DNA from 3 places in the Streptomyces sp. NPDC036813 genome. Region 1 is predicted to be linked to each of the others. Evidence: riboswitches for the same ligand, from Rfam matches in the RefSeq annotation. Region 1 holds a riboswitch; each other region holds the start of a gene.
What was found. A riboswitch is a leader RNA that binds a small molecule or an ion and turns the genes downstream of it on or off. The one in region 1 is predicted to bind cobalamin.
Positions count from the first base shown of each region.

Region 1 (5,828 bases):
CGACATGTTCCCGCCGATGCGGCTGGGGGCGGAGGAGGTCGTGCTGCGGCCCAGTCTGTGTCCGCATCATGCGATCGTCTACCGGTCACGCTCCCGGAGCTATCGGGAACTGCCGTATCGCGTTGCCGAGGTGGGCGGCATGTTCCGGTCCGAGCTGTCCGGGGTGCTCGGGGGTCTCACCCGGGTGCGGGCCATCCAGCTGAACGACGCACACATCTTCTGCACCCCGGACCAGGCCGTCGGCGAGGCCCGGGCCGCCCTGGAGCTGATCGCCCGCGCCCATGCCGATCTCGGCATCCGGGGCGCCCGCTATCGGCTGTCGCTGCCGGGGGAGGGCGGCAAGTACGTCGCCGACCCGGAGCTGTGGCGGCGTGCGACCGGCATGCTCCGGGAGGTGCTGGCGGGGGTCGAGCACGAGGAGGCCGAGGGGGAGGCCGCGTTCTACGGGCCGAAGATCGATGTGCAGGTCGCTGATGCGGCGGGGCGGGAGTCGACCCTGTCGACCGTGCAGATCGACCTCCATCAGCCGGAGCGGTTCGGGCTGTCGTACGTCGGCGCGGACGGTGCCAGGCACCGGCCCGTGATGGTGCACCGCAGTGTCATCGGCAGCGTGGAGCGGGTGGTCGCGCACCTCCTCGAACAACACGGCGGTGCTTTTCCCGCCTGGCTGGCGCCGGTGCAGCTGGTCGTGCTGCCGGTGTCGCCGGAGCAGGAGGAGCGGGCCCGGGAGGTGGCGGGGCGGGCGCAGGCCGCCGGGTTGCGGGCCGAGGTCGCCGCGGAGGGCAGCCTGGGGGCGCGGATCCGGGCGGCGCGGCTGGTGCCGTACCAGGCGGTCATCGGTGCCCGGGAGGACGCGGCCGGGGAGGTCGCGCTGCGGCTGCGGGACGGGCGGCGGGCGGGGCAGGTGCCGGTGGCGGAGCTGGTGCGGCGGGTGGCGGGGGTGGTGGCGGCGCGCGGAGCGGATCTGTGGGGCTGAGCGGCCCGGGCGCTTATCGTCGGGGGACGACGGAAGGAGCTCGTGGTGGCCGGTCAACCCATCCCCGTGATCATTGACTGCGACACGGGTGTCGACGACGCCCTCGCCCTGCTGTTCGCCGTACGTCATCCCGGTCTGGATCTGCGCGCGGTGACGTGTGTCGCCGGGAACACGGACGTGGACGGCGTCGTGCGCAACACGCTGACCGTGCTGGAGCAGGCGGGGGCGCCGGAGATTCCGGTGGGGCGGGGTGCCGAGCGTCCGCTGATCGAGCCGGCGCGGTCGGCGCGGCACGTGCACGGCCACGACGGCATGGGCGACCTGGGGCTGCCCGCGCCGAAGCGCCGGCCCGCCGACGTCGACGCGGTGACGCTGCTGCGCCGCGAGATCCTCGCCAGCGAGCGGCCGGTGACCCTGATCCCGACGGCGCCGCTGACGAACGTCGCGCTGCTGCTGCGCACCCATCCGGAGGTGACCCGCAACATCGAACGGATCGTCTTCATGGGCGGCGCGGTCGCCTCCGGCAACGCCACGCCGGTCGCGGAGTTCAACGTCTGGCACGACCCGGAGGCCGCGGCGATCCTGCTGACCGCGGGGGTGCCGATCACCATGTACGGCCTGGACGTGTTCATGCGGGTGGTCGTGCCGGGCGCCGATGTGCACCGGATGCGTGCGAGCGGTGAGCCCGGGACCCGGCTGGCCGGTGAGCTGCTCGCCCACCGGCCGACCACGCAGGGCGGCGAGCCCGAGGCGGAGGAGGCGGGCGGCCTCGGTGACGCGGGCGCGGTGTGCGCGGTCGCCGATCCCGCGGGCCTGACGACGCGGCTGCTGCCGGTGGAGGTGTCACTGGCGCCGGGCCCGGGCCGCGGGCAGACCGTCGTCGACCGGCGCCCGCGCCCCGGCGAGTCCGAGATCCACGAGGGCGCCCGCGAACAGCCCCTGGTGGACGTGGCGTTGGAGGTCGACGTCGACCGCTACGTGAAGCTGTACCTGGACACGGTCGAGCGCTAGTCGGCGGCGGAGGCCGTCCAGCGTTCCTCGACCCTGGCCAGCCTCCAGTACGTCAGGGCCGCCGCCCACACCAGGACGAACAGGCCGACGATGAGGTAGCCGACGTTGTCCAGGTCGATGCCGGCGATCCAGCCGGTGACGCCGTCGTCGAGGCCGAACTTGTCGTGCAGCACGCCGACCAGCTCGATGGTGCCGATCACGAAGGCGACGGCGATGGACAGGCCGGTGATGGCCAGGTTGTAGAACACCTTGCGGACGGGGTTGGAGAACGCCCACTGGTAGGCGAAGTTCATGAACGTGCCGTCCAGGGTGTCGAAGAGGCACATGCCGGCCGTGAACAGCAGCGGCAGGCACAGGATCGCGTACCAGGGCAGCCCGGCCGCGGCGCCCGAGCCGGCCATCACCATCAGGGTGACCTCGGTGGCGGTCTCGAAGCCGAGGCCGAAGAGGAAGCCGAGCGGGTACATCTGGCCCGGCCGGGAGATCGAGCGGGTGAGACGGCCCAGGAAGCGGTTCATGAAGCCGCGCGAGTCCAGGTGCCGCTCCAGCTCGGACTCGTCGTACGCGCCCGCCCGCATCGACCGGAACACCTTCAGGATGCCGAACAGGGCGACCAGGTTGAGGGCGGCGATGAGGTACAGGAAGGTGCCGGCGACGGACGTGCCGAGGACGCCGAGCACCTGGTGGGTGGTCGACCCCTCGTTCATGACCTTCCCGGCCAGCGAGGTGCCGCCCGCGATCAGCAGCGCCAGCAGGACGACGACGCTGGAGTGGCCGAGCGCGAACCAGAAGCCCACGGACACCGGGCGCTTGCCGTCGGCCATCAGCTTGCGGGTGGTGTTGTCGATGGCGGCGATGTGGTCGGCGTCGAACGCATGCCGAACGCCGAGGGTGTAGGCGGTGACACCGAGGCCGATGCCGAACGCCTTGGAGCCGACCTCGTAGTGGCCCGGCACGACGAGGAGGAAGAGGATCCCGAAGGCGGCGACGTGCAGGGCGGCGATGGCGGCCAGCAGGCCGGCGGTCTTGACGGTGTCCTCGCGGCGCCACTTGAAGGCGGCCGCGGTCGTCGTCGTCGGGGCAGGGTCGGGCAAGGTCATCCGGTCACGCTCCAGCACCTCGTGGATCACTTCGTGAGTGCCGTGGCCGGTCTCCTGGCTGACGGGTCGTGCGTCCGCCGTCCCTGCCTTCCCGGCCGTACGACCAGTGGCCCGGCGTGCGCCGGACGGGACGAGAACTTCCCCGATCACAGTGGCGAGGGCCGCTCCGGTTTCCCACCGGCTTCCCGAACACCACGGCCCGCCCACGGTAGGGGGGCGGAGCGTCTTCTGCATAGCTGCACAGCTGAGCAGGTATCCAAGATCACAGAGGGAATAAGCCGCCCGGGTTCCGCGGGCCCGCGGCCGGTGGCCCGGGCGGGGGCGGGAGAATGCGGGCATGCACCTCGTGCCTCCCGACCGCGCCGACCGCCGGACCATCGACGGTCACCGTGTCTGTGACGCCATCGCCGCCATCGGAGACGCCGCCCACGTGCGCGGCTGGGCCGACCGCTTCTCGCTGCTCGCCGACCCCAACCGGCTCGCTCTCCTGCTCGCCCTGCACCGCACCGGCCCGCTCGCGGTGTCCGACCTGGCGATCGCGACCGGCATGAACGACCCGGCCGTGTCGCAGGCACTGCGGCTGCTGCGGGCGGCCGGCACGGTGGCGGGCGAGAAGCAGGGCCGGGTGGTCCGCTACCGGGTGGTCGACCCGGACGTACGGACGCTGCTCGCGCGCTGCACCGCCGACGGCGCCTGACCCGAGCGGGCGCGGACACGTTCCCTCGCGCGGCGAAGTGGACAGTCATCTCCCTGTCGTGCCCGAACCGGCGAACGGAGACCGCGTGCCCGATCTCTCCTCCCGCGACCCCGACTGGTGGCGGCAGGCCGTCGTCTACCAGGTCTATCCCCGCAGCTTCGCCGACGCCGACGGCGACGGGCTCGGCGACCTGCGCGGCATCACCGACCGCCTGACCCATCTGGCCGCACTCGGCGCCGACGCGCTGTGGCTGAGCCCGTTCTACCCCTCCGAACTCGCCGACGGCGGCTACGACGTCGCCGACCACCGCGCCGTCGACCCGAGGCTGGGCAGCCTGGACGACTTCGACGCCCTCGTCGCCGAGGCGCACCGGCTCGGCCTGAAGGTCGTCGTCGACATCGTCCCCAACCACACCTCGCATCAGGGCGCCTGGTTCCAGGAGGCGCTGCGCGCCGGGCCCGGTTCGCGCGCCCGGGAGCGGTACGTCTTCCGCGACGGCCGTGGCGTCCACGGGGAGCTGCCGCCCTCGGACTGGCAGTCGGTGTTCGGCGGCAGCGCCTGGGAGCGAGTGCCGGACGGGCAGTGGTACCTGCATCTGTTCGCCCGTGAGCAGCCCGACCTGAACTGGGCCGACGACGAGGTCCGCGCCGACCTGCGCCGCACCCTGCGCTTCTGGGCCGACCGCGGCGTGGACGGTTTCCGGGTGGACGTCGCGCACGCCCTGGCCAAGGACCTGTCCGAGCCGCTGCGCGACCTCGGCGCGCCCGAACTGAGCGACGAGGCGGCCCTCACGGTGCTGCCCCCGGGCAGCCATCCCTTCTACGACCGTGACGAGGTGCACGAGATCTACCGGGACTGGCGCCGCCTGCTCGACGCCTACTCCCCGCCCCGCGCGGCCATCGCCGAGGCGTGGGTGCCGGGGGAGCGCCGCGCGCTGTACGCCCGGCCGGACGAGCTGGGCCAGGCGTTCAACTTCGAGTATCTGCAGGCCCCCTGGCACGCGGACGCGCTGCGCGAGGTCATCACCGCGTCGCTGGCCGGCGCGCGGGCCGTCGGCGCCTCGGCCACCTGGGTGCTGTCCAACCACGACGTCATCCGGCACGCCTCCCGGCTGATGCTGCCGCCCGGCACCGACGACAACGCCTGGCTGCTGTCCGGCGGCAAGGCGCCCCGGATCGACCCGGCGGCCGGGCTGCGCCGGGCCCGCGCGGCGACGCTGCTGATGCTGGCGCTGCCCGGCTCGGCGTATCTCTACCAGGGCGAGGAGCTGGGGCTGCCCGAGGTCGCCGAGCTGCCGGCCGAGGTGCTCCAGGACCCGATCTGGGAGCAGACGGGCCATGTCCGCAAGGGCCGCGACGGCTGCCGGGTGCCCCTGCCGTGGACGGCCGGCGGCCCGTCGTACGGTTTCGGGGCGGGCGGCGCCTGGCTGCCGCAGCCGTCGTCCTTCGCGTCGTACGCCGTGCAGGCGCAGGACGGCGTGGAGGGCTCGACACTGGAGCTGTACCGGGCCGCGCTGAAACTGCGCCGCAAGCTGGTGGAGGGCGAGGAGCTGCGGTGGGCCGAGGACGTCCCGGCCGGTGTGCTCGCCTTCGCCCGCTCTCAGGGCTGGCGGTGCGTCGCCAACCTGTCGGAGCGGGCGGTACCGCTGCCGGCCGGTGAGGTGCTGCTCGCCAGCGCCCCGCTGGAGGACGGCCGGCTCGGCCCGGACACCACGGTCTGGCTGGGCTAGGGCGCCGTCGGGGGCGGTGGGCTAGCGCACCGTCGGGGGCGGTGGGCTAGCGCACCGTCGGGGGCGGTGGGCTAGCGCACCGTCGGGGACGGGTCGCCGGGCAGGGGGACCGGGACGGACGTCGGGTTCGGCGGCGGGGTGAGGACCACCTGCGGCTGTCCCCCGGCCGGGGGCGGCGGGGTGACGTCGTTCGAGGGCAGCTTCGGCGGGGCGGTCTGCTGGAAGAGGGCCTGGTCGAAGTTGACCAGGCCGGTCTTCTCCATGACCGTCATGTGGTCGAGCACGGTGTCGTTGGCCTGGTCGGCCAGCGCGCGC
Region 1 is NZ_JBVJPV010000007.1:40,711-46,538, reverse strand. Features, by position in the region: gene thrS (threonine--tRNA ligase) at 1-976, shown strand, start outside; gene ACZ67Q_RS16330 (nucleoside hydrolase) at 1,022-1,987, shown strand; gene nicT (Nickel transporter NicT) at 1,984-3,087, opposite strand; cobalamin riboswitch at 3,115-3,299, opposite strand; gene ACZ67Q_RS16320 (ArsR/SmtB family transcription factor) at 3,425-3,784, shown strand; gene ACZ67Q_RS16315 (glycoside hydrolase family 13 protein) at 3,870-5,513, shown strand; gene ACZ67Q_RS16310 (DUF4142 domain-containing protein) at 5,585-5,828, opposite strand, start outside.

Region 2 (5,828 bases), on a different contig from region 1:
GCGACGGTCGAGGGCCCGGTCGCGGCGGTCTGCCCGGCCTCCGCGTTGCAGCTGCACCCGCACGCGACGGTGGTCGTGGACGAGGCGGCGGCGTCCAAGCTGAAGCTGGCGGACTACTTCCGGCACACGTATGCGAACAAGCCGGAGTGGCAGGGCATCTGACCCGCGGCGGGCCGGACACGGGACCGGACGAGCGCGTCGGGCCGGGCCTGGGTGCCGGCCGGGGCGTGGGTGCCGGGCCGGGCGAGCGCGTCCGGCCGGGCCTGCGCGCCGGGGCGGGCCTGGGTGCCGGGCCGGGGCCTGCGCGCCGGGCCGGGCCTGGGCGTCCGGCAGGGCATGGGTGCCGGGCGGGGCATGGGCGTCGGACGGGGATCGCACGCATGCCCGGTGGAACACTCGCGGGAGCGTCCTCGCTGGACTAGACCAGCGGGGGCGGCGACGGTATACAGAGGAGATCAGGGAGCGTGCGGAGGCGCCCACCGAGGTCACCCCGCACCAAGCCGTGCCACGATGTGAGCCCGCGGCCGATGGCGTGTCGGCCGCTTCGGCACCGGAGCCGGGAAGGCAGAGCATGAGCACCGACGTCAGCAGTGCGGAGAACGACAGTGGCGCCACCGTCCGTACCGCGCGCGTGCCCAAGTACTACCGCCTGAAGAAGCACCTGCTCGACATGACCGAGACGATGCCGCCCGGCACCCCCGTCCCGCCGGAGCGGACGCTCGCGGCGGAGTTCGACACCTCCCGCACCACCGTCCGCCAGGCGCTGCAGGAGCTGGTGGTCGAGGGCCGGCTGGAGCGCATTCAGGGCAAGGGCACGTTCGTCGCCAAGCCGAAGGTCTCGCAGGCGCTGCAGCTGACGTCGTACACCGAGGACATGCGCGCGCAGGGCCTGGAGCCCACCTCGCAGCTGCTCGACATCGGCTACATCACCGCCGACGACCGGCTCGCCGACCTGCTCGACATCACCGCCGGCGGCCGGGTGCTGCGCATCGAGCGGCTGCGCATGGCCAACGGCGAACCGATGGCCATAGAGACCACCCACCTCTCGGCCAAGCGTTTCCCGGCGCTGCGCCGCTCCCTGGTGAAGTACACGTCCCTCTACACCGCGCTCGCCGAGGTCTACGACGTCCACCTCGCCGAGGCCGAGGAGACCATCGAGACCTCGCTGGCCACCCCGCGCGAGGCCGGCCTGCTCGGTACCGACGTGGGCCTGCCGATGCTGATGCTCTCCCGCCACTCCTTCGACCGGCAGGGCGAGCCGGTGGAGTGGGTGCGGTCGGTCTACCGCGGGGACCGCTACAAGTTCGTGGCGCGCCTGAAGCGGCCGTAGGACGCTCCGTCACATCCCGCGGGAGTCGCGGTCGGATAACGGTCCAGACCGTCAACGCCCGTTATGCGGACGAGGGGTTCCGTTCCTGCTACACCTGACCTAGATTTCCTGCGCATTGCACAGGTGATCAGTGAGGGGACGGAACCGCGCGATGACGAATGCGCCAGATGTGTCCAGACCGGCGACGGTGACGCCCGTGCGCGTCGTCATCGCCCTCTGCCTGGTAGCGCCCTTCGTGGCGATGCTGTGGGTCGGAAGTTACGCGAAGGTGGACCCGGCGTTCATCGGGATCCCCTTCTTCTACTGGTACCAGATGCTGTGGGTGATCATCTCCACGGCGCTGACCGTGATCGCGTACCAGCTGTGGCGGCGTGACCAGCGCGCCCGTGCTTCCCGGAAGGGCGGTGCGGACAAGTGAAGGACGGCGTGAACGGCGTCGCACTCGGCGTCTTCATCTTCTTCTTCCTGCTCGTCACCGTGCTCGGCTTCCTGGCCGCGCGCTGGCGCAAGGCCGAGAACGAGCACAGCCTCGACGAATGGGGCCTGGGCGGACGGTCGTTCGGTACCTGGATCACCTGGTTCCTGCTCGGCGGCGACCTGTACACGGCGTACACGTTCGTCGCCGTGCCGGCGGCGATCTACGCGGCGGGCGCGTCCGGCTTCTTCGCGGTGCCGTACACGATCCTCGTCTACCCGCTGATCTTCACGTTCCTGCCCCGGCTGTGGTCGGTGTCGCACAAGCACGGGTACGTGACGACGTCGGACTTCGTGCGCGGCCGCTTCGGCTCCAAGGGGCTGTCGCTGGCGGTTGCGCTGACCGGCATCCTCGCGACGATGCCGTACATCGCGCTCCAGCTCGTCGGCATCCAGGCCGTGCTGGACGTGATGGGCGTCGGCGGCGGCGAGAACACCAACTGGTTCGTCAAGGACCTGCCGCTGCTGATCGCGTTCGGCGTGCTGGCGGCGTACACCTACTCGTCCGGTCTGCGGGCCCCCGCGCTGATCGCCTTCGTGAAGGACGCGCTGATCTACATCGTCATCGCGGTGGCGATCATCTACATCCCGATCAAGCTGGGCGGCTTCGACGACATCTTCGCCAAGGCGGGCCACGCGTTCAGCCAGGTCAACCCGGCCACCGGCAAGCCGCGCGGCGCGCTCGCCCCGGCGGAGGCCGGCCAGTGGACGTACGCGACGCTGGCGCTCGGCTCCGCGCTCGCGCTGTTCATGTACCCGCACTCGATCACCGCGACCCTGTCGTCCAGGAGCCGTGAGGTGATCCGGCGCAACACCACGATCCTGCCGCTGTACTCCCTGATGCTGGGCCTGCTCGCGCTGCTCGGCTTCATGGCGATCGCGGCCGGCGTCAAGGTGCAGAACGGCCAGCTGGCCATCCCGCAGCTGTTCGAGGACATGTTCCCGGACTGGTTCGCGGGCATCGCGTTCGCGGCGATCGGCATCGGCGCGCTGGTCCCGGCGGCCATCATGTCCATCGCGGCGGCGAACCTCTTCACGCGCAACATCTACAAGGACTTCATCAAGCAGGACGCCACGCCGAAGCAGGAGGCCCAGGTCTCCAAGATCGTCTCCCTGCTGGTGAAGGTGGGCGCGCTGGTCTTCGTCCTCACCATGGACAAGACGGTCGCGATCAACTTCCAGCTGCTGGGCGGCATCTGGATCCTGCAGACCTTCCCGGCCCTGGTCGGCGGCCTGTTCACGCGCTGGTTCCACCGCTGGGCACTGCTGGCGGGCTGGGCGGTCGGCATGGCCTACGGCACGCTGGCCGCGTACGGGGTGGCCTCGCCGACGCAGAAGCACTTCGGCGGCTCCGCGAAGGAGATCCCCGGCATCGGCGAGATCGGCTACATCGGCCTCACGGCGTTCGTGCTGAACGTCGCGGTGACCGTGGTCCTCACGCTCGTCCTGAAGGCCGTCAAGGCCCCCGAGGGCGTCGACGAGACCCGGCCGGAGGACTACACGGCGGACGCCGGCGACCCGGGCGTCCAGACCGAACTCCCCCCGGCCACGGCGGGCGCCGGTCACTGAGCAACCCACGCGCACGGGCCGCCGGAGAAAAACCGGCGGCCCGTCGTCGTACCCGTGGGGCACACTCACCGTCATGGACATCGTGATCCGGCCCGTCGCACCCCATGAACACGCCGCCCTCGGCGAGATCACAGCCCAGGCCTATCTCCAGGACGGGCTCCTGGACTTCGGCGAGAGCGACGAGTACCTCGGCGAGCTGCGCGACGTCGCCAAGCGTGCCGCCGCGGCCGAGGTGCTCGTCGCCACGGCCGACGACACCCTTCTCGGCGGCGTCACCTTCGTACCGGCCGGCGGCCCCATGGCCGACATCGCGCGTCCCGGCGAGGCCGAGATCCGCATGCTGGCCGTCGCCCGCGCGGCTCGCGGCCAAGGCGCCGGTGAGGCGCTGGTGCGGGCCTGCATCGACCGGGCCCGGGCCGTCGACGGCTGCGGAGCGATCGTTCTGTCGACCCAGCGGACCATGGTCACCGCCCACCGCCTCTACGAACGGCTGGGCTTCGTCCGTACGCCCGAGCGGGACTGGAACCCGCTCCCCGACCTCGACGACATCATGCTCCTCACCTACGAGTTGACGCTGTGAGATCAGCGCAACACAACATCTGGGGGTGACGCGACAGCCCGGCACTAGATGTATGCTCATGCTCGCTGTCGTCGCAGGGGAATCCGGTGCGAATCCGGAACTGTCCCGCAACGGTGTACATGCGTGCTTCGCGCACGCTGGTCCAGTCCGAGGACCTGCCGACAGTGCACCCGGCCACCCGGCCGGCGTGCCCTGACGTCCGGGCCTCGTGGAATGGGCCGGTGGACGCGACGCCGCGTGCGCTCGTGTGCTGCCCCCTGCCCTCGCCGAGGCCCCGTGCCGAGCGAGGGAGAGCCCCACGTGACCATCGCGCCAGCCGATCCGGCCTCAGCCACCGAGCGGGAGCAGGACGGTCCCGGTGCCGCGCTGCTGCGCACCCTGACCGAGCTGACCATCGACCTCCCCGACGCCGACCCCGGCCGGGTCGCCGCCGCCGCGCTGCGCGGCCGCTCGGCGCACGCCGACGAGGCGGAGCTGCGGGAGCTGGCCACGGAGGCCGCCGCCGGACTCATCTCCGAGGACCCCGCCTACTCCCGGCTGGCCGCCCGTCTGCTCACCCTCACCATCCGCGCACAGGCCGCCTCCCAGGGCGTCACGTCGTTCACGGAGTCGGTCACCGTGGGGCACCGCGAGGGGCTCATCGCGGACCGGACGGCGGCGTTCGTACGGCTGCACGCCGAGCGGCTCGACGCCCTCGTCGACACCCGCGCCGACGACCGCTTCGGCTACTTCGGCCTGCGCACCCTGCACAGCCGCTACCTCCTGCGGCACCCGATCACCCGCAAGGTGATCGAGACGCCCCAGCACTTCCTGCTGCGGGTGGCGAGCGGCCTCGCCGAGGACGACACCGTCCGTTCCGTGGACGAGGTCGCGGCGCTCTACGGGCTCATGAGCCGCCTCGACTACCTGCCCTCCTCCCCCACCCTCTTCAACTCCGGCACCCGGCACCCCCAGATGTCGTCCTGCTATCTCCTCGACTCCCCGCTGGACGAGCTGGACTCCATCTACGACCGCTACCACCAGGTCGCGCGGCTCTCCAAGCACGCCGGCGGCATCGGGCTGTCGTACTCCCGCATCCGCAGCCGCGGTTCGCTGATCCGCGGCACCAACGGGCACTCCAACGGCATCGTGCCGTTCCTGAAGACGCTGGACGCCTCGGTCGCCGCGGTGAACCAGGGCGGGCGGCGCAAGGGCGCGGCCGCGGTGTACCTGGAGACCTGGCACTCCGACATCGAGGAGTTCCTGGAGCTGCGGGACAACACCGGTGAGGACGCCCGCCGTACGCACAACCTGAACCTCGCGCACTGGATCCCGGACGAGTTCATGCGCCGGGTCAACGCGGACGCGCAGTGGTCGCTGTTCTCGCCGGCCGACGTGCCGGAGCTGGTCGACCTGTGGGGCGAGGAGTTCGACGCCGCGTACCGCAAGGCGGAGGACGCGGGGCTGGCGAAGAAGACGCTTCCGGCCCGCGAGCTGTACGGCCGCATGATGCGCACCCTCGCGCAGACCGGCAACGGATGGATGACCTTCAAGGACGCAGCCAACCGCACCGCCAACCAGACGGCCCTGCCGGGCCACGTGGTCCACTCCTCCAACCTCTGCACGGAGATCCTTGAGGTCACCGACGACGGTGAGACGGCCGTCTGCAACCTCGGCTCGGTCAACCTCGGCGCGTTCGTGGCCGACGGGGACATCGACTGGGAGCGGCTGGACGCCACCGTCCGCACGGCCGTCACCTTCCTCGACCGCGTCGTCGACATCAACTTCTACCCGACCGAGCAAGCGGGCCGCTCCAACGCCAAGTGGCGCCCGGTCGGCCTGGGCGCGATGGGACTGCAGGACGTCTTCTTCAAGCTGCGGCTGCCGTTCGACTCC
Region 2 is NZ_JBVJPV010000003.1:254,597-260,424, forward strand. Features, by position in the region: gene nagB (glucosamine-6-phosphate deaminase) at 1-162, shown strand, start outside; gene ACZ67Q_RS08710 (GntR family transcriptional regulator) at 572-1,330, shown strand; gene ACZ67Q_RS08715 (DUF3311 domain-containing protein) at 1,482-1,748, shown strand; gene mctP (monocarboxylate uptake permease MctP) at 1,745-3,373, shown strand; gene ACZ67Q_RS08725 (GNAT family N-acetyltransferase) at 3,447-3,953, shown strand; cobalamin riboswitch at 4,006-4,130, shown strand; gene ACZ67Q_RS08730 (ribonucleoside-diphosphate reductase subunit alpha) at 4,254-5,828, shown strand, end outside.
Region 2: another riboswitch for cobalamin. It lies ahead of ACZ67Q_RS08730 (ribonucleoside-diphosphate reductase subunit alpha); the one in region 1 lies ahead of nicT (Nickel transporter NicT).

Region 3 (5,828 bases), on a different contig from region 1:
GAACCGAAGTGACTTCCCGTGCCGGGGGTCCAGTGGGCGGCGTGGGGCTGCGGGGCAATGTTGCGCCGTCGTGGAACCGACCCGGTGCCAGCTGAGCTCGTCCTGCTTCGCGAGGGCGCTGCGTTGATCCCCGCCGCGCGGTCGAGCGGCTGGACGTCCCCTCTCCGACGCTCGCCGTTCAAGCTGCGCTTTTCCACCGTCGGACGACCGGGGCGGAGCGCCGGAGGGTCCAGGAAATGGTTTGCCGACCCAGTGGGCTGTGTGTCACCGTCGGCCTGAACCGGAAGTTGATCATCGGCGGCCGGTCGACGTCGACATGTCGGCGGCCTCTCGGGGATCCACCGCAGAGGTGACGAAACGATGGGAACCGGTGCCGTGGGGAACAGTTACGAGGACGAGTGTCGCCGATCGTTGGCCGAGGAACAGGCGAAGAGCCTTGCCGAGACCAACGACTGGGAACATGTGGACAGGGAGCGGGTCCACCAGGACTGGGACGTCCTGTACCGCGAGATCACGACTTTCCTGGACGGCGGCTTTCTGCCCGGGGACCAGCAGATCCAGGAGCTCATCCGCAGGCACTTCGACATCGTCTCCCGGTTCTACACCCCCTCCAGGGAGGCTTACGTCGGCATGTCGCTCTTCTACGCCGAGGACGAGGCCATGAGGGCGTTCCACGATTCCTACCACCCCGAGTTGGTGAAGTTCCTGGGCGCTGCCATCAAGGTGTTCGCCGAACAGGGGAGCGGGTTCGCCCCCAGCGGAGCCGAGGCTTCGGCGTAATCGGGCGACACGGGCCAGGACAGGCATGGGCGGGTGCGTCCGGACAGGGGTCCGGGCGCACCCGCCGAGGGGTGGGACGTGGTTCATGCCCAAAACTGTGACAGCCCTTGGGCGTTCCTTTCGCCTCGCTGCCGCGGCGGGATCAGCGTCGGTGGGGCGAGTGTTATCTGCGGGGTCTGATGCTGGACGCTTCGACGACGGCATCGCCCTCGCCGACCTGCTGGACGCCCTTCCTGCAGACCGCCGTGAGGCGTTCGACCTCTCCCAGCTGGTGGGGCTGCCCTACGCGGAGGCGGCAGGGGTCAGTGACCGCCCCGTCGGCACAGTGCGCTCACGGGTCGCCCGGGCGCGCACCTCGGTGATCGAGTGGCTCGACGAGGCCGAGCGCTGCACACCGGCGGCCGCCGCGGCCTGACCGGGCCCGTCGCTGCCGCCCGGACCGGCGCCCCGGCGGCAGCGGCCCGGCTCGCTCCACCGCCTCATGGACGGGCTGAATCCGTACGAGAAGCTCGGTCCCGTCGCGGTCGCGGCCGGCGCGCCGAAGTGGAGCCGGGTGCCGACGACCGAGGAGGGATACGCGGCCGTCGGCTTTCTACCCGGCGGGCTCATCCGGGCCGGGGTGCTCGCTCGTGGCGCCCCGGCCCAAGCATCGTCCGGTCAGTTCACGAGGCGGACAGCTCCCCTCGCACGGTGCGGGCTGCGGCGACCAGGTTTTCCAGGGAGGCGCGGGTCTCGGGCCAGCCGCGGGTCTTCAGGCCGCAGTCGGGGTTGACCCAGAGCCGTTCGGCGGGAATGGCCTTCAGGCCCGTGCGGAGCAGGTCGGCGGCCTCCTCGGCGCTCGGGACGCGGGGGGAGTGGATGTCGTGGACTCCGGGTCCGGCCTCGCGCGGGTAGCCGTGGGCGGCGAGCTCGCGGGCGGCCTGCATGTGGGAGCGGGCGGCCTCCAGACTGATGACGTCGGCGTCGAGGTCGTCGATCGCCTGGACGATGTCGCCGAACTCGGCGTAGCACATGTGGGTGTGGATCTGTGTGTCCTGGCGCACCCCGCCGGTGGTCAGCCGGAAGGCTTCCGTCGCCCAGTCCAGGTAGCCCGGACGGTCGGCCGCGCGCAACGGCAGGGTCTCGCGCAGCGCGGGTTCGTCCACCTGGATCACCGAAGTGCCCGCCGCCTCCAAGTCGTTGACCTCGTCGCGCAGGGCGAGGGCGACCTGACGGGCGGTGTCGGCCAGGGGCTGGTCGTCGCGGACGAAGGACCAGGCGAGCATGGTGACCGGACCGGTGAGCATGCCTTTGACCGGGCGGTCGGTGAGGGACTGGGCATACGTCGTCCAGCGCACGGTCATGGGCTCGGGGCGGGAGATGTCGCCGACGAGGACGGGCGGGCGGACGTAGCGGGTGCCGTAGGACTGGACCCAGCCGTGTCGGGTGGCGAGGTAGCCGGTGAGCTGCTCGGCGAAGTACTGGACCATGTCGTTGCGTTCGGGCTCGCCGTGCACGAGGACGTCCAGGCCGGTCTTCTCCTGGAAGGCGATCACCTCCTGGATCTCCGCCTTGATCCGTTCCTCGTAGCCTGCTGCGTCGATGCGGCCGGCGCCCAGGTCGGCGCGTGCCGTGCGCAGTTCGCCGGTCTGCGGGAAGGACCCGATGGTCGTGGTCGGAAGGAGGGGAAGGCGCAGGTGGGCCCGCTGGGCCGCGGCGCGTTCGGCGTAGGGCCGGCAACGGCGGGTGTCGGCGTCGGTGACCGCGGCGGCGCGGGCCCGCACGGCCGGGTCGTGGGTGATGGGCGAGCCCGCTCGTGAGGCGAGGTCGGCCCGGTTGGCGGCCAGTTCGGCGGTGATCGTGCCGGTGCCCTGGGCGAGGCCCCTGCCGAGCGTGACGACCTCGCGTGTCTTCTGCTGGGCGAAGGCGAGCCAGCGCAGGATCTGTGGCTCGATGTCCCGTTCAGCGGTCGCGTCGAGCGGGACGTGCAGCAGGGAGCAGGAGGCGGAGACGTCGACCCGGTCGGCCAGTCCGAGCAGAGTGCCCAGGATGGACAGGGACTTGGCCAGGTCGTCGACCCAGATGTTGCGGCCGTTGACGACTCCGGCCACCAGCCGCTTGCCGGGCAGACCCCCGACGGCGGCGAGGTCGTCCAGGTTGGCGGCGGCGGCCTCGGTGAAATCCAGGGCCAGGCCCTCCACCGGGGCCTTGGCGAGTACCGGCAGGGCCTCGCCGAGCCGGTCGAAGTAGGACGCGACGAGCAGCCTGGACCGGTCGGTGAGGGCGCCGAGGTCTCGATAGGCGCGGGTGGCGGCGTCGAGTTCGGCCGGTGTGCGGTCCTGGACGAGGGCGGGTTCGTCCAGCTGGACCCACTCGGCTCCTGCGGCGCGCAGGTCGGCCAGGACTTCGGCGTACACCGGCAGCAGCCGGTCCAGCAGGGTGAGCGGCTCGAAGTCGGGCGATGTGCCGGGTGCAGGCTTGGCCAGCAGAAGGTAGGTGACCGGGCCGACCAGCACGGGCCGGGCGGTGAGCCCCAGTGCCAGCGCCTCCTTCAGCTCGTCGACCTGCTTGCTCGCGTCGGCGGCGAAGACCGTGTCCGGACCCAGCTCGGGCACCAGGTAGTGGTAGTTGGTGTCGAACCACTTGGTCATCTCCAGCGGCGCGACGTCCTGCGTGCCGCGGGCCATCGAGAAGTACCCGTCGAGCGGATCGGCGGCCACGGCGTCCCGGTGGCGGGCGGGGACGGCGCCGACCATGACGGTGGTGTCCAGGACGTGGTCGTAGTACGAGAAGTCGCCGGTGGGCACCTCGTCGATGCCGGCCTCGGCGAGCCGCTGCCAGTTCGTACGGCGCAGGTCGGCGGCCGTGGCGTGGAGGGCGTCGGCGGTGATGCGGCCCTTCCAGTAACCCTCGATCGCCTTCTTCAGTTCCCGGCTCTGTCCCTGGCGGGGGTAGCCGTACACGGTGGCCCGTGCTGCCGCGGCTGCGGGCTTGGTGGTCACGGAGATCTCCTTCGCGAGATGAATCCCTGAGATCCCGGAAACGGGGTGAGGACGCGAAGGAACAACATGCCGGACGGTGCCGGCCGACGGCCGTCCGTTCGGTGTGTTCGCCGACCCGCCCTCGAGGTCACCGGGATGTCCGCGCACGAGTGGTTCGCACACGGGCAGTTGGCAGGTCTTCGGACTCGCGGGCACGTCTCGTCGTACGAAGTCGTACGAGACACCTACTGGCCGTCGCTTCCCAGGCCCTCCCCGGGCCCAGTGCGTATGACGGCGGTCGTTCCCGCTCACCGCTGCGGGGCAGTCCCGGATTCCCACCGGGTTCCCTCTTGCGACGCATCCCGCCTGGCGGACGGGGCGAACCAGCTGCACGGGCCAGCCTAGGGGGTGACCGTGGGAGAAGAGAGCGGGACGCTCAATATCTGCACGGTGAGGCGGATCACGTTCGTACCGCGCAGGCCACGGGGCAGGAGGCCCGCCGCACAGGCGCTTTCCCGCCGGCGCTGTGCTCGCCGCAGCTCGTAGAGAGTCTCCTCCATCTCGACCGCGGCGGTGATCGTCTCGATGACGCCGATGTCCGTGCGGATGCGGTGCGGGCGGGGGTGCCGGAACGGTCCCGCATTGTCCCGGCAGCGTTGTCTCGGCAGCGTCGGACTTGTGCGGAACGAGACCCGTCTCCCGGCCACCGTGACGCTCGCCGGGGCATGACGTCGCCCATCGGCCGACGTCATGCCCCGGAGTGTCGTGGATCAGATCACGAACGACTCGCTGGGTCCCACCACGGCGGTGAAGCCGTTGGTCGCGATGACGCGTACCAACAGCTCTTGACCGGAGTCGAGCTGGCTCGGATCCAGGGTGACGGACGGCGTCTTGAGCCCCACACCGACCGTCTGCCAGGTCCGGCCCTCGTCATCGCTGAGCTGGACGGTGAAGGTGTGGCCCTCCTCGGCGGGCCGCACCAGGTCGGCTGCGACCCTCAACCTCCGGCCGTCGACCAGCTCGGTACGCACGGCACGCGTGATCGGTGGTGCCGCCCCGGCACGGAAGGTGTCCACCACGGCCCCGCCGACGACCAGTTCGACCGCGGACACCTCCGGGCCGGCGGTGACCGTGGCGTCGACGATGCCGACTCGGTCCTCGTCGGGGGCGAGCTCGGAGTCGAGCTTGACCGGTGCGCCGTGCTCTTCGACCACGACGCCGTCCGCGGTGGTGAACCGCAGCGTTACGGGGCTGTCCGGTACCGGGGCGGTGGGTGACACGTTCGGAGCCGGATTGACGAAGGCGATTCTTCCCCGGCCCTGCGTCAGGTTCACGGTGCCGACGACGTTGACCACGGTCTGTCCGGGAGCAGGGCCGCCGCCACCGTTGGCGAACGACGGCAGGGCGTTCTCGGCCACCAGGCGGCTCCGGATCCCCTCGTAGGTGTAGACGGACGGCCACTCCCGAACGCAGTAGGTCATGATGTCGTGCCACTGGATGCCCGGCATGGCGGTCATGGGTCGGGTGTTGGCCGGATCGCCGACGTCGAAGCCCGCGAACCCCGCATCGGTCTTGGACAGCTGTCCGGCGGGGAAGGGGTAGTTGTTGAGGTCGTCCGCGGTCTCCCCGCAGAATCCCGGATGGCGCCTGCCCAACGTGTGGCCCAGTTCGTGACCCCCGTACCAGTCTCCGTACGACCCGTCCACGTCCCAGCTGAAGCTTCCGCTGGGTATTCCCGTGGGACCGCAGGCCACGACCGCCGGGTCAGGGCTGGTGTCGGGGACGCTCGCCGCAGCGCCTCGCATGAAGAAGCCCGTGTCGCTGACCATGCCGTAGTAGTGGGTGCGCGCGTCGGTTCCGGCGCTGACATCCTGGGTGCGGATCGCGGCCAGCTGCGCGTTGATGTCGCTGGAGACGAACGGGACCGGCGCCGTGGCGGCCACCACGGCCTGCGAGTGCAGCACCTGGGGCACCGGATAGGCCCGGCGGAGCCAGGAAACCAGCAGGTCGAAGTCGATGTTGCGTGGAGCATGGGTGACCGGCGGTGTGCCCTGCTGGTAGGTGAACCTGACGATCCGCACTCGCAGC
Region 3 is NZ_JBVJPV010000002.1:651,991-657,818, forward strand. Features, by position in the region: gene ACZ67Q_RS07000 (TipAS antibiotic-recognition domain-containing protein) at 361-780, shown strand; partial or broken gene ACZ67Q_RS07005 (sigma factor-like helix-turn-helix DNA-binding protein) at 971-1,195, shown strand; gene metE (5-methyltetrahydropteroyltriglutamate--homocysteine S-methyltransferase) at 1,443-3,761, opposite strand; cobalamin riboswitch at 3,915-4,143, opposite strand; gene ACZ67Q_RS07015 (hypothetical protein) at 4,142-4,492, opposite strand; gene ACZ67Q_RS07020 (hypothetical protein) at 4,511-5,828, opposite strand, start outside.
Region 3: another riboswitch for cobalamin. It lies ahead of metE (5-methyltetrahydropteroyltriglutamate--homocysteine S-methyltransferase); the one in region 1 lies ahead of nicT (Nickel transporter NicT).